Regions from separate parts of the Nocardia coffeae genome, predicted to be linked through region 2. Evidence: riboswitches for the same ligand, from Rfam matches in the RefSeq annotation. Region 2 holds a riboswitch; the other holds the start of a gene.

Region 1 (6,359 bases), on a different contig from region 2:
GTCGCGCCCACCACGTCTCCGAACAGCGAAAGTTCGCACTGGAACTGCGCGTCAGCCTGACGCTGCTGTTCGCCTTGGCCGCCCTGGCCACGCGGACGCAGGTCTCGATCATGTTGGCGGGCTTCGCGGGTGGACTCGCCGTGGCGGGAGTCGGCGAACCTCGGCGCGTCGCGCGGCAGCTGTTCGCGATCACCGAGGGATTTCTGGGTCCGCTGTTCTTCGTCTGGCTCGGCGCCCGGCTCAACCTGCGCGAATTCGCCGATCAGCCGCGGTTGATCCTGCTCGGATTCGCACTCGGCGCGGCCGCGGTGCTGGCCCACGTACTGATGCGGCTGCTGGGTCAGCCGATCCGGTTCGGCGCGTTGGCGGCCGCGCAGATCGGCGTGCCGGTCGCGGCGGTCACCGTCGGCACCCAGCTGCACGTGCTCGAACACGGCGAGGCGGCGGCGCTGATGCTGGGCGCCCTCGTGACCATCGCCGTCGCCGCATTCGCCGCGGCCTCGGCTGCCCGATCCGCTCCCAACAGCAACTGAATTCGCCCGGCGTCGACCGGATCAGTATGGACCTCATGATGTCTCGGTCAGTAGGCAAATCTCTGGCAATGCGAGTTTCGCACTGTCGAGACCTACCGAGCGGCCGGAAGACCGTCACCCGAAGGTGACCGTCCGTCGGGGTTTCGGACCGATTTCGGTGTGTCGGTGCCCGATTCGACGATGCGATGTGGCGAGGATCACTCGTCAAATTCCCGGCGGCCAGTGAACGGCTGCATCGCAAGGGAATAACCGATTGCGCGGACTGTGATCCGAAGTCGGCGCACGACGAGTGCGTCGCCTCGCGGCGACGACAAGATGGGCGTTCGGCCCGGCTTCGGGTAACGAGCAGTCGATCGACCAGAACTCGTGAAGTGGATAGGGACTTCACGGCACGCCGAACAGCATGAACATGCTCAGGACGAGTCGGTGGGGCCTCGGCCGAGCAATCGATCCGTCTCACGCCGTTCACGTTTCGTGGGCCGTCCGGCGCCACGATCACGGCGAGGCATGGTCGCCACGATCTCGGGAGGAGGTGGTGGCGGACTCTTATCGATCAGGCACTGTGCGGCGATCGCCGCACCCACGCGTTTGGTGATGACCTTCTCGACGATGACGATGCGATCGAGCCCGTTGATCCGGGCTCGCACTTCATCGCCGGGTTTGACCTGATGAGCAGGTTTGACCGCAACGCCGTTCACCTTGACGTGCCCGCCGCGACATGCGGTCGCGGCGGCCGACCTGGTTTTGAACAGCCGGACAGCCCAGGTCCAGGAGTCGACCCGGGCTGTACTCGGTTGCGTCGGTGGCAGTTTCGCCTCCAGAGCGGAACTGGGGCGAGAATCAGGCCACGCGACGCGCGGTGACGATCGAGTTGGGATCGAGGTGCGCGTAGCTGACGGTCTCACCCGACTGCGGTGCCTGCAGGATCTTGCCGTCGCCGGCGTACATCGCCACGTGGCCGCCGCCCTCCTGGATGACCAGGTCGCCGGGCTGCAGGTCCTTGAAGGCGACCGGCTTGCCGACGTGCGACTGCTCGAAGCTGGTACGCGGCAGGCTGACTCCGGCCTGCTTGTAGGCCCACTGCACGAGGCCGGAGCAGTCGAAGTTCTGCGGGCCCGAGGCGCCCCACACGTAGTCCGAGCCGATCTTGCTCTGGGCTGCGTTCAGTGCGATGTTCTGCGGCCCCTGGTGCTGCTGCACGCCGGGCAGAGCCGCGGTCAGACCGGGAATGCTGGGCTGCTGCAGGCTCTGCGGCGCCAGCGCCTTCTGCGCGGACTTGATCTGATCCGCGTGGTCCTTGATCAGGTCGGCGTGATCGGCGAGCGCCTGATTCACGGCCTTGACCTGCTGAGTGAACGACGAATCGACCGGCACATCGAAATCTCCGACACCGGGCACGTTGATGGTCTGCGCCATCGCCGAAACCGCAGGCATGGCACCGGTTGCCGAGGCAACCGCACCCATGACGAGCGCACCCTTCACGGAATTCGGGAGCCGAGATTCCCGTTGCAAACTGTGTCTACCCACCGAGCTGAGTCTCCTGTTTCTTCCACTCCACCCGCCGACCGAGTTAGCTGACGGGTTCGGGCCGGGAAGATCGGTCCTACCTCGACCGACCTCGTATAGCCGGGCGAGGATTCACCCCATTACATCTGGGTCCTCGGTTCGGCGAACGAGCTTGCGCCCGAACGCCGATTTAGCGGTGACTCGACTGGCCGTTTCCCCTACGAAGCGGCCCACTTCGTCAAGTCACGAGAAGATTACGGCTAGCGCGTGATGTTGTCCACCCCACAGCACGGCGTGTTGCACCGAACGCGGCAAAGCCCCAGGACAGGGTCCGATTCGGCGTGTCGCGCGGCGAGTAACGGAGCGATATCGGCTCGACCACAACTGTTATCGACGCGGGTGGGAACGTTATGAAGTCGGCTCTTTCCGTTATCGCCCGGCAAACCTGAGGCGTTAACAACCGCCCGCGACGAACCGTCCAGACTCCCTCGCCCACCGACCGGACCCGACCGAACGAGCGGCCGCACCCCGAAGCGGAGGGATCAGCCTCGGCCGCCGTCGCGCTCGGCGAGCGCGCGTTCCAGTTCCTCGATGCGACGCTGCGCGTCGGCCAGTCCGACCTCGAGCCGACCCAGCGCCATCACGAGCGGACCGACCGCGAGATCGGCCACCAGTTGCGGATCGTCGTAGCCCTCGCCGATCGCCTTCAGGATGTTCGTGCGAATACGCGCCGCGAGAACGGCTTCCCGCGGGACGTTCCACGATTCGACGACCTCGGCGGTACCGCCTTCGGGTACCTCGACCTGCGGCACGCCGGCATCGTGTTCCTCGCTCATGACTCTCCTGTGCCCTCGGCCCCCGCGGCGTCGCGACGGGTCACACCTGTGTCGACAACCACAAGCCTAGAGACCGTATTCCCGAGCCGCACATCCCTCGCTAGCCGCATCTAGGGAACGCGGTAGATGTCCGAAGATTTTCCGCGCGACGCACTACCGTGGAACGGCATGGACCCCGTGCGCAATCCGTACGCCCCCGGCGCCGGACAACGCCCGCCCGAACTCGCCGGGCGCACGAAACAACTCGACGCCTTCGACGTGGTGCTCGAACGCATCTCGCGCGGGCGGCCGGAGCGCAGCGTCATGCTCACGGGTCTGCGCGGCGTGGGAAAGACGGTGCTGCTCAATCACCTTCGCTCGGCCGCGCGCGCACGGGATTGGGGCACCGGCAAATTGGAGGCCCGGCCCGATCAGGAGCTGCGCAGGCCGCTGGCCTCGGCTCTGCACATGGCGGTGCGGCAGATCGCCGTGGCGCACCGCAATCTGGAGATGGTCGACGACTTCCTGGGCATACTCAAGGCTTTCGCGCTGCGCGCCACCGTCGACAAGGGGATGCGCGAGCGCTGGCAGCCGGGTATCGACGTCCCGGCGGTGACCGGCCGCGCCGACTCCGGCGACATCGAGATCGATCTGGTCGAACTGCTGATGGAGGCCGCGCAGGTGGCCCGCGACATCGGCGTCGGCATCGCGATATTCATCGATGAGATGCAGGATCTGGGCCCGGCCGACATCTCCGCGATCTGCGGCGCATGTCACGAATTGAGCCAGGAGGCAGCGCCTTTGATCGTGGTCGGCGCGGGTCTGCCGCATCTGCCCGCGGTGCTGTCGGCCTCCAAGAGCTACTCCGAACGGCTGTTCAGTTATCACCGCATCGACCGGCTCGACCGGGAATCGGCCGATCTGGCGCTGATCGCCCCGGCCGAGCGCGAGGAGGTGAAATTCACCTCCGAGGCACTGGATTCGCTGTATCTCAAGGCGGACGGATACCCGTATTTCGTCCAGGCCTACGGCAAGGCGACCTGGGATCTGGCCGCGCAGAGCCCGATCACCGCCGAGGATGTGGAGCTGGCCGCCCCCGCCGCGGAGGAGGAACTGGCGGTCGGATTCTTCGGGTCCCGATACGAGCGGGCGACCCCGGCCGAACGGGAGTACATGCGCGCGATGGCCGAACTGTCCGGTGACGACGGTCCGGTGGCGACCGCCGCCATCGCCAAGGAACTGGGTCGCCGCCCGGCTTCGCTGTCACCGGCGCGGGACGGGCTGATCAAGAAGGGGCTGATCTATTCGGCCGAGCGGGGGACCATCGGGTTCACGGTTCCACACTTCGGCCGTTATCTGCGCAGCGTCGCCTGAGGGCGTCATCCGAGACATCCGCAATGCGTCGCCGCGGCCGAGCGCTGCCGGTCGAGGCCGCACGATTCTGGAATCTACCCGTATCTAGTTGTCCCTCTAGATGAACGTAGATTCAGCTCGACAGCCCGCTCCACACGGGAATCTACAGATCTCTTGCATAAATCCTAGATGCTGATAGATTCGCTTGATAACGAATAGGTAACGCAAGGGCCGAACGTCCCGATCTCCGGGCGATGCACCCGTCGCTCCCACCTTTCGCTACAACAGTCTATGCATATCGCTAGATATGGGTAGAAAGATCAACCGTACAGTTCACGCGGCATTCCGATCGAAGATGTCGCGTACCGCCCGAGAGTCCCCGGAATACCGCCTCCGACCGCGATCGACGACCGGCCGCAATTCCACAACGTGTGGATAACGCCTGGTTGGCGCGGTTAACGCACTGGAAATCCAACTCGACAACCGGGCAAGAGCGGACTCGCACCAGGAGGACGTCATGTCCACGATCGCACTCCTCGCCGACGATCACGACGGCCGGAACGCCACCGTCAGCGCCGACGACGGCACTCCGCTCGCCGTGCGCGTCTTCGGCCCGGACGACGCGTCGCTGACCGTCGTATTCGTCCACGGCCACTGCCTGCGCGCGGACTCCTGGTCCTTCCTGCGCGAACACCTGATGCCGCACTGGGGTTCGGACACCCGCATGGTGTTCTACGACCATCGCGGGCACGGTGATTCGGGTGCGGCCGATCCGTCCACCTACACCATCGAACAGCTCGGCCACGACCTGGACGCGGTGCTGCGCGCGGTCGCGCCGACCGGACCCGTTGTGCTGGTCGGACATTCGATGGGCGCGATGGTCGCGCTCGCGTACGCCCGCCTGTTTCCCGCGGCGATCGGGGACCGGGTCGCCGGGATCGCCCTGCTCGCGTCCGCGGCCGGCGGCATCACCAGTGTCGGGCTGGCTCGCGTGCTGCATCGGCACGCGGTGACCTCGTTCCAGGTCGCGGTGCGGCGCGCGCCGCGAATCATGCAGGCGTCCAAGCAGTTCGGCGGCCGGATCCTCGAACCGATCGTGCGCGAGGCGAGTTTCGGCACCCGCGCGGTGAGCCCGCGGATGATCGCGCTGGCCACCGCGATGCTCAACGACACGTCCCTGCTGACCATGGCCAGTTTCCTGGACTCGCTGATCCGCTTCGACGAGACCGCGACGCTGGCGCTGCTGTCCGATCTGCCCGCACTGGTCTTGGCCGGTTCGGCCGACATCATGATCCCGTTCGCGCATTCGGTGGTGCTGGCCTCCCAGCTCTCCGCCGCCGAACTGGTGCGCCTGGACGGGGCCGGGCACAGTGTCATCCTCGAACGCGCCGAGGAGGTCGCGATCGCGGTCCTGGGACTGGTGGACCGTGCCCGCGCCACGATCGGAACGCCGAATCCGGTCTGCGCCATCGCCGGATGATCTTCCCGGGATCCTCCCGGGTCCGGGGAAAATCCCTGGTCCACGGCGCGTTCGAGCCAGGATCGAAAACTTCGCGTACTGTGTTGTAGATCACGATGTGCGGTCGATCACAGTAAGATCATCATCGATCGCAATCGGGGCGGCACAGCGCCGAGTCGCCCTCATACGGCTCGAGGAGGATTCGATGACACGCAGCGATATTGCGGAGCTCCACTTCGCGGTCGGGCAGCTCCAGCAGTGCATCGGCGCACTGCGCGGTCACTACGGCGACGCGCGCTCGGTCCGCCGCCTGGAGAACGACCTCGAACGGCTGCTGCTCGACACCGAGGATTTCGAGCAGGCCCCGCCGCCGGAGGTCAGTTCCCGCCGCGAGCAGGACGTCATCTACGTCCCGGACAGCAAGTCCGACGAGGCCGCGTGGATGGGCGCACAGGACGAGGGCCTCGGTTTCCACTCCCGGCCCCGCACCAAATAGATTGCTCCCCCGCCTCCCCGCGACTTCAGCGTGTCGTTGAGCGCGGGGAGAGTTGGGCTTCGGGGTGACGGTCGAGCAGTCGGCCATTTTTCGGACGTACCCGGCGAGTTACCCATGTGCCCACGAGATGAGTTGCCCATTTCCGCCATCGCGGGATCGGGTGATCGGCTTGCCGTCGGTAGCGTGATCGTGTTCGC
Region 2 (6,359 bases):
CCGCCCGCGCGGCCTCGGCGAACATCCGCACCCGCCGATTCGCGCCGTTACCGACGACCACCCAACGGCGCGGATCGTCGCGGCTCACCGGTGAATCGTTCTCCGCCATGGCCGTTCACTCACCGACGGCGACGTATCGGTAGTCCTCGTCATAGCTGTCGGCATCGTCGACGTCCACATCCACCTCGACGCCTGCGGGTTCGAGCAGCGCACGCACAGCACTGCGCATCGACTCGGACATGAAGTTGTAGTGCATGTCCAGCGAGGTCAGATGGGTCAGCGACTGGCCGGTGAGCAGGGCCCCGGCTCCCTCGTCGGTGAGTACGCCCATCGAGACGTCCAGGCCCTCGAGCTGCGCGACCACCGGCGCGGTGGCCAGTGCCACGCAGATCCGATCCTGAATCTCGCTGTTGCGCAGGGCCAGATCGCGCAGGCTCGGCAGCTTGGCGCCGGCCAGGATCGAGGCCAGATCGGACACCTCGCAGTCGCCGCCGTAGTCCTCGGTGCCCAGCCAGAGATCCAGATGGGTGAGGGCCGGCAGATCACATCCCGCGATGCCGCGCACCACCTCGCCGGACAGACCACCGGACTGCACGGTCAACTGCGCCAGCCGTTCGTGCCGCACCGAAGCGAACGCCAACTGCTGGCCACCGCGCACCCCGAACTCCTCCAATTCGGGAAACGCCACCAGGATCGGACTCACCTGACTCTGGATGATCCAGGAGATCTCGGCTTCCTCCATGGTGATGTCGCCCAGGAAGATCGCGCGCAACTCCGGCAACCGATCCCGCGCGGCGACCAGAGCCTCGACCGCCACCGCGGAACTGTTCTCCCATTGGGCTCCCCAACTGCCCACGATCAGCGCACGCACCCCCTCGGCGGCCACGGTGTCCAGGAGCCGGGTGAAGCGATCCACCCAGGTTTCCTCGTCCTCGTCGTAATCCACGCGCACCCGCCACGCGACCGAGCCGGGAGCGGGAAGCTCGGGTAGCGCCTCGCCCGCATCCGGAACTTCCGGGAAGTCGTGCACGGGCAGGCCGTAGAACTCCTCCAGATGGTCGTGGATGGTCGTCATAGCTGCTCGCCCCTTCTGACTCGAATACCGGTGTCGGCAGGTGAGTTCCGGCATCGACAGATGAGTTATAGCCGCACCCACCGACAATCATCGAGTCGAACGGACGACGTCCCGATCAGGCCATCGGCGTGCGAGGCCGTGCCCGAATACGCCGCAGCCCCGGCACACATCGTGCGCCGGGGCTGCGGGAAACGATCTGCTCAGTGATCCAGTTCGCGCGCGACGCCGCGGACCACCTCGGCGATGCGCTGGGCGGTCTTGCGGTCCGGATACTTGCCCTTGCGCAGATCCGGCTGCACCTTCGCCTCCAGCAGGGTGATCATGTCCTCGATCATCCCGTGCAGGTCGTCCGGTCCCTTGCGCGGCTGCTGCGGCGCGGATTCCTTGTGCCCCTGGCCTTGTCCGCCGCGCACCGAGGGCGGCGGCTCGAGCAGTTTGAGGCTCAGCGCCTGCGGGCCGCGTCGACCCGCAGCCATTCCGAACTCAACCCGTTGCCCGGGTTTCAACCCCTCGACACCCTTGGGCAACGCAGACGACCGAACATAGACGTCCTCCCCCTCATCCTGGGAAAGGAAGCCAAAGCCCTTTTCGACGTCGTACCACTTCACCTTGCCGGTCGGCACTGCGCTCACCCGTTCATCTTCGAATGTCCGGACGGCCCGGACACGGTCACCGGCGCCGGAGGTGTATCCGGCACCCTTGCATTCGCGAAAAGAACGCGCCCCACACAGCTATGCAGGACGCGATTTTCGTCGAGTCTACCCCGGTGACTATTCCCGAAGCACATCAGTTTTACGGTGCAGCCATGCCGGATTCCTCTTCTGACCGTTCGCCGCGCCGCGCGGCGGATCGGCTGCTGCCCCTCGCCGTGGGCCTGTTCGCGATCGGATTGGTGGCGATCCTCGCCATATTCCTCATCCCGGTGTTCTCCGACGCCCATCCGGGATTGTGGCTGTATCTCGTCGCGATGGTGGCGACTCCGGGCGGACTTCTGTTGGCGATCGTGTTCGCGTTGTGGTCCGGCCGCCGGGCGCGCTGAGATCCGTTCGACGAATCCGTTCAGCCGACCTCAGGTATGCCCTGTTCGCCGCCCGTCTACACATGTGATCTTAATCACATAACGGGGAGGTCACGGAGCGGTCACGGACCGTACTTGCATACGTGACAACGCACTCACCTGCACAGAAGCCTGACGGAAGTTGTTGGGCGCGAGCGCGACCCGCCCGCACACGCCGGTTACCAAATAGTGATTTTTCGCGGAGATCGTCGTACCGTCTATCCGTGTCGGGAGCAGTCCCGACACCACCGGCCCGCCGCACCGAACCTCGCCCCGCGGGTACCGGACCCCAAGGAGACAGGGGCGAGGGCGGGGAACCCACGTTCCCTACAGGCAGGGAAGCGGAACCGGCCGGAAGCGACCGATTCCTTGGGGTGAAGCCCCGGCGCACCAACCCGGTGTGCCAGGGCCGGACGGCCTCTCAGTCCGAACCCGACAGCTCACCTCGCAGGCGCGTACGAGAGGAAGACACCCGATATGAGTGGACGCCATCGCAAACCGACCAACACCGGCCGTACCGTCGCCAAGGTCGCCGTGACGAGCGCGATGATGGGCGGTGCGGGAGTTGCCCTCGCCGGTCACGCCGCTGCGGCTCCCGACGGCGACTGGGACAAGCTCGCGCAGTGTGAGTCCGGAGGCAACTGGGGCATCAACACCGGCAACGGATTCCACGGCGGTCTGCAGTTCACCCCGAGCACCTGGGCTTCGTACGGCGGCACGCAGTACGCCTCGAGCCCCGAGCACGCCAGCAAGGACCAGCAGATCGCGGTCGCCGAGAAGGTTCTCGCGACGCAGGGCTGGGGCGCCTGGCCCTCCTGCTCCTCGCACCTCGGCCTGCACAGCTCGCCGACGCAGCGCTCCGCTCCGGCCTCCAGCGCCACCACCGAGCAGGCTGCTATGCATTCGCAGTCCGCCCCGCGCGTCCAGACCCAGCCGGAACTCGCGACTCATTCGCAGGCCCCCGTGCAGCAGCAGCCGCAGGCCGCGCCGGATGGCAACCAGCAGGTCTTCCAGACCGTCGACAAGGGCATCACCATGGCCCAGCAGCACGGCATTCAGCTGCCGCAGCAGGCCATGGACGCCTACAACGTCGCCAAGGCCAGTGGTGTCAAGCTCGACCCGAGCGTGGTCAACTTCTTCGAGGCGAACAAGAGCTTCCTGCCCAACTGATTCGGGCTCAACTGATTCGGTCTGCCTGAGGCACGTTTCAGCTTTTTATCGGGACATAAGAGAAGGCCCCACATCCGAAAGGATGTGGGGCCTTCTCTGCTGTGCGGTCAGCGGTTGATCACTGTGCGCGGGTGCACATAGGGAATCTCTTCCGCCGGCACCGGGAACTCGGTGTCTTCGCCGAACGGCGAGAGGCCACCGGAGCGGGCCGACGAGAGTTCGGTGACCGCATGGTCACCATTGGCGAGCTGGGGCCAGCCGTTGTCGACGTAGGGTTTCTTCGATTTGTTCACCACGGCATCATTCTGGCACGCCCGCCCCGATCAGTACACGCATAGGTACTCGGCGAGGATGACAGGTCCCCCGGCGCCCACCCGCGTGTCGCCGTACGCTGGACAGGATGACCACGACCGACCGCACGCCCCGGACCGGGGACGACCGTCCCACGGGAGCCCCTCCCGCCGCCCGAGGCTCGGCCGGTGCCGGGATGTTGGCCGACTGGTTGTCCGCCCGCGGTGACGAGGATCTGGTGACCCTGCTGGAGCTGCGCCCGGATCTGGCCGTACCGCTGCCCGCATCGATGGCGGTCCTGGCGGCCCGTGCCGAACAGCGCGCGTCGGTGCTGCGGGCCTGTGATGACCTCGACACCCTCGATTTCGCCATCATCGAGACCCTCGCCGTGCACGGCGCGGCCTTTCCCGGCCGCACAGCCGCCCCGCTGCCGCGCAAACAGCTGCACAAACTTCTCAGTGATCGGGTGCCCGCCAAGACCGTCGACATGTCCACGACCAGGCTCACCGCTCGCGCTCTGGTCTGGGGCACAAAGGAACTGCATCTGGTCGCTGCCGCGAAGGATGCGCTGCCCTGGCAACTGGGCAGCACCACCGAACTCCCGGACGCGCTGACCGAATCGGAGATCACCGAGGCGCTGACCGAGATCGGTCCCGCCGAACGCGCCCTGTTGGACAAACTCGCCGCGACCGGTCCGCGCGGACGCACCCGCGACGCGGCCCCCGGCACGGCGCCGGACCGCCCGATTCAGCGTCTGCTCGCACACCGCCTGCTGAACTGGGTCGACGCGGAGACCGTCGAACTGCCACCCGCGGTCGGGCAGGTGCTGCGCCGCGAACCGGTGACCGATCCGCACGCGCTCATACCACCGCATCCCACACCGGTCAAACACACCGCGGCCGATGTCAATGCCGCGGCCGCGGGCGAGGTGGGTGAACTGCTGCGGCACTGCGGGGACATTCTCGAGGTGCTGGGCACCGCACCCGCGCCCGCGCTGCGCTCGGGCGGACTGGGCGTGCGCGAATTGCGCCGCATCGCCAAACAGACCGGGGTGGACGAAACCCGCGTCGGCCTGCTCGCCGAGGTCCTCGCGGCAGCGCGCCTACTGGACAAGGGAATTCCCGAACCGGCCCCGCCGGACGATTCACTGGACGATTCTTGGGCGCCGACGACCACCACCGACGGCTGGCGCGAACATTCCCCGGCCCGGCGCTGGGTGACGCTCGCGCACGCGTGGCTGGAATTGGATCGCTTCCCCTGGATGATCGGGCTGCGCGACGCCAATGACAAACCGCTGGCGGCATTGTCGATGGAATTGCGCAATATGCACGCTGTCCGGGACCGCCACGCGATTCTGAGCCTGCTGGCCGAATTCCCGACCGGCTCCGCGGTGTCCGCCGCCGATCTGGCCCGGGTGCTGGCCTGGCGGCAACCGCGTCTGCGCAGGCACTTTCACACCGAGGCGGTGGACCGCACACTCACCGAGGCCGCGACGCTGGGCCTGGTCGGACGTGGTGCGCTGACCTCCGCGGGACGCGCGCTGCTGCACGGCCCCGTCGCGCCCGGCGACCCGGCCGTCCCCGAGGAGGCGCTGCGCAACGCCGAGTCCGAAATGGATTCCGCGCTACCGGATCCGGTCGATCACGTGCTGGTGCAGGCGGATCTGACGGTGATCGCGCCCGGACCGCTGGTCCCGGATCTGCAGGGCCGGATCGCACTGGTCGCCGATATCGAATCGGCCGGTGCGGCAACCGTTTACCGGATCGGCGAGACGTCGGTGCGACGTGCCCTGGACGCCGGGCTGACCGCGGCCGAACTGCATCAGCTGTTCACCACGCACTCGCGCACCCCGGTTCCGCAGTCGCTGACCTATCTGATCGATGACGTGGCCCGCCGGCACGGGCGGCTGCGAGCCGGTATCGCGCAATCATTCGTCCGCAGTGAGGATCCCGCGCTACTGGCCGAGGTGCTCGCCGCACCGGTCGCCGAGCAGTTGGCGCTGCGGGCGGTCGCGCCGACGGTGGCGATCTCGCAGGCCACGCTCGCCGAGGTGCTCGAGGAACTGCGTGCGGCGGGGTTCAGCCCGGCGGGTGAGGATTCCTCGGGCGCGATCGTCGATCTGCGTCCGCACGGTATGCGGATCCCCGCTCGCCCCAACACCCGCAACGCCTGGCGCCCCAGCCTGCCCAGCACCGAACAGCTCGGGCAGCTGGTGGCCGAACTGCGCGCCGGAGAGCGTGCGGCACAGGCGAAATCGGGTCAGGCGGTGCGTTCGGACGGCTCCCGCACCAGCACCGCGGCCACCATGGCACTACTCCAGTTGGCCGTGCGCGTGCGACGACCGGTGCACATCGGATATGTCGATGCCCAAGGTGTCGCCACTCAACGCATCGTCGAACCGCTACAGGTTTCCGGCGGCCAGCTGAACGCCCTGGACCCGGTGACCGGCGCGGTACGAAATTTCACGCTGCACCGGATCGCATCCGTGGCACTGGTGGATCAGTAGACGCCGAGACGGCCGGCGGACTCAGTAATCGGTCGGGTACTGATGGGACAGGCCATAGATGCCGAGCATCAGGTATCCGAGGGAGCGGCCCAGAGTGTTGCTGAGCAGCATGAGTCCCATGATATTCAATTTGTTCGGCCTTCCCTCGAAACGATCTGCGCAGAGATTGTATGCACAATTGTTAACGGTGTCGCACCGTTACCCCTCACAGCAGACTGTTCGGTCGATACACACTTGCCATCATTGTCGTCCGGCGCGGA

What was found. Region 2 has a riboswitch for cyclic di-AMP ahead of K7711_RS14425 (transglycosylase family protein). Riboswitches for the same ligand answer to the same signal wherever they lie in the genome.
Region 1: it holds a riboswitch for cyclic di-AMP, as region 2 does, so the genes downstream of both, K7711_RS20820 (C40 family peptidase) here and K7711_RS14425 (transglycosylase family protein) in region 2, are expected to answer to the same signal.

The regions. Positions count from the first base shown of each region.
Region 1 covers NZ_JAINZY010000005.1:253,905-260,263, reverse strand. The annotation lists gene K7711_RS20830 (cation:proton antiporter) at 1-533, shown strand, start outside; gene K7711_RS20825 (RNA-binding S4 domain-containing protein) at 947-1,342, opposite strand; gene K7711_RS20820 (C40 family peptidase) at 1,374-1,997, opposite strand; cyclic di-AMP (ydaO/yuaA leader) riboswitch at 2,079-2,245, opposite strand; gene K7711_RS20815 (hypothetical protein) at 2,582-2,875, opposite strand; gene K7711_RS20810 (ATP-binding protein) at 3,044-4,228, shown strand; gene K7711_RS20805 (alpha/beta fold hydrolase) at 4,725-5,687, shown strand; gene K7711_RS20800 (Rv0250c family protein) at 5,872-6,162, shown strand.
Region 2 covers NZ_JAINZY010000003.1:170,245-176,603, reverse strand. The annotation lists gene K7711_RS14445 (STM4014 family protein) at 1-109, opposite strand, end outside; gene K7711_RS14440 (STM4015 family protein) at 116-1,075, opposite strand; gene K7711_RS14435 (cold-shock protein) at 1,276-1,698, opposite strand; gene K7711_RS14430 (hypothetical protein) at 1,809-2,114, shown strand; cyclic di-AMP (ydaO/yuaA leader) riboswitch at 2,472-2,601, shown strand; gene K7711_RS14425 (transglycosylase family protein) at 2,610-3,302, shown strand; gene K7711_RS14420 (hypothetical protein) at 3,410-3,598, opposite strand; gene K7711_RS14415 (helicase-associated domain-containing protein) at 3,703-6,099, shown strand.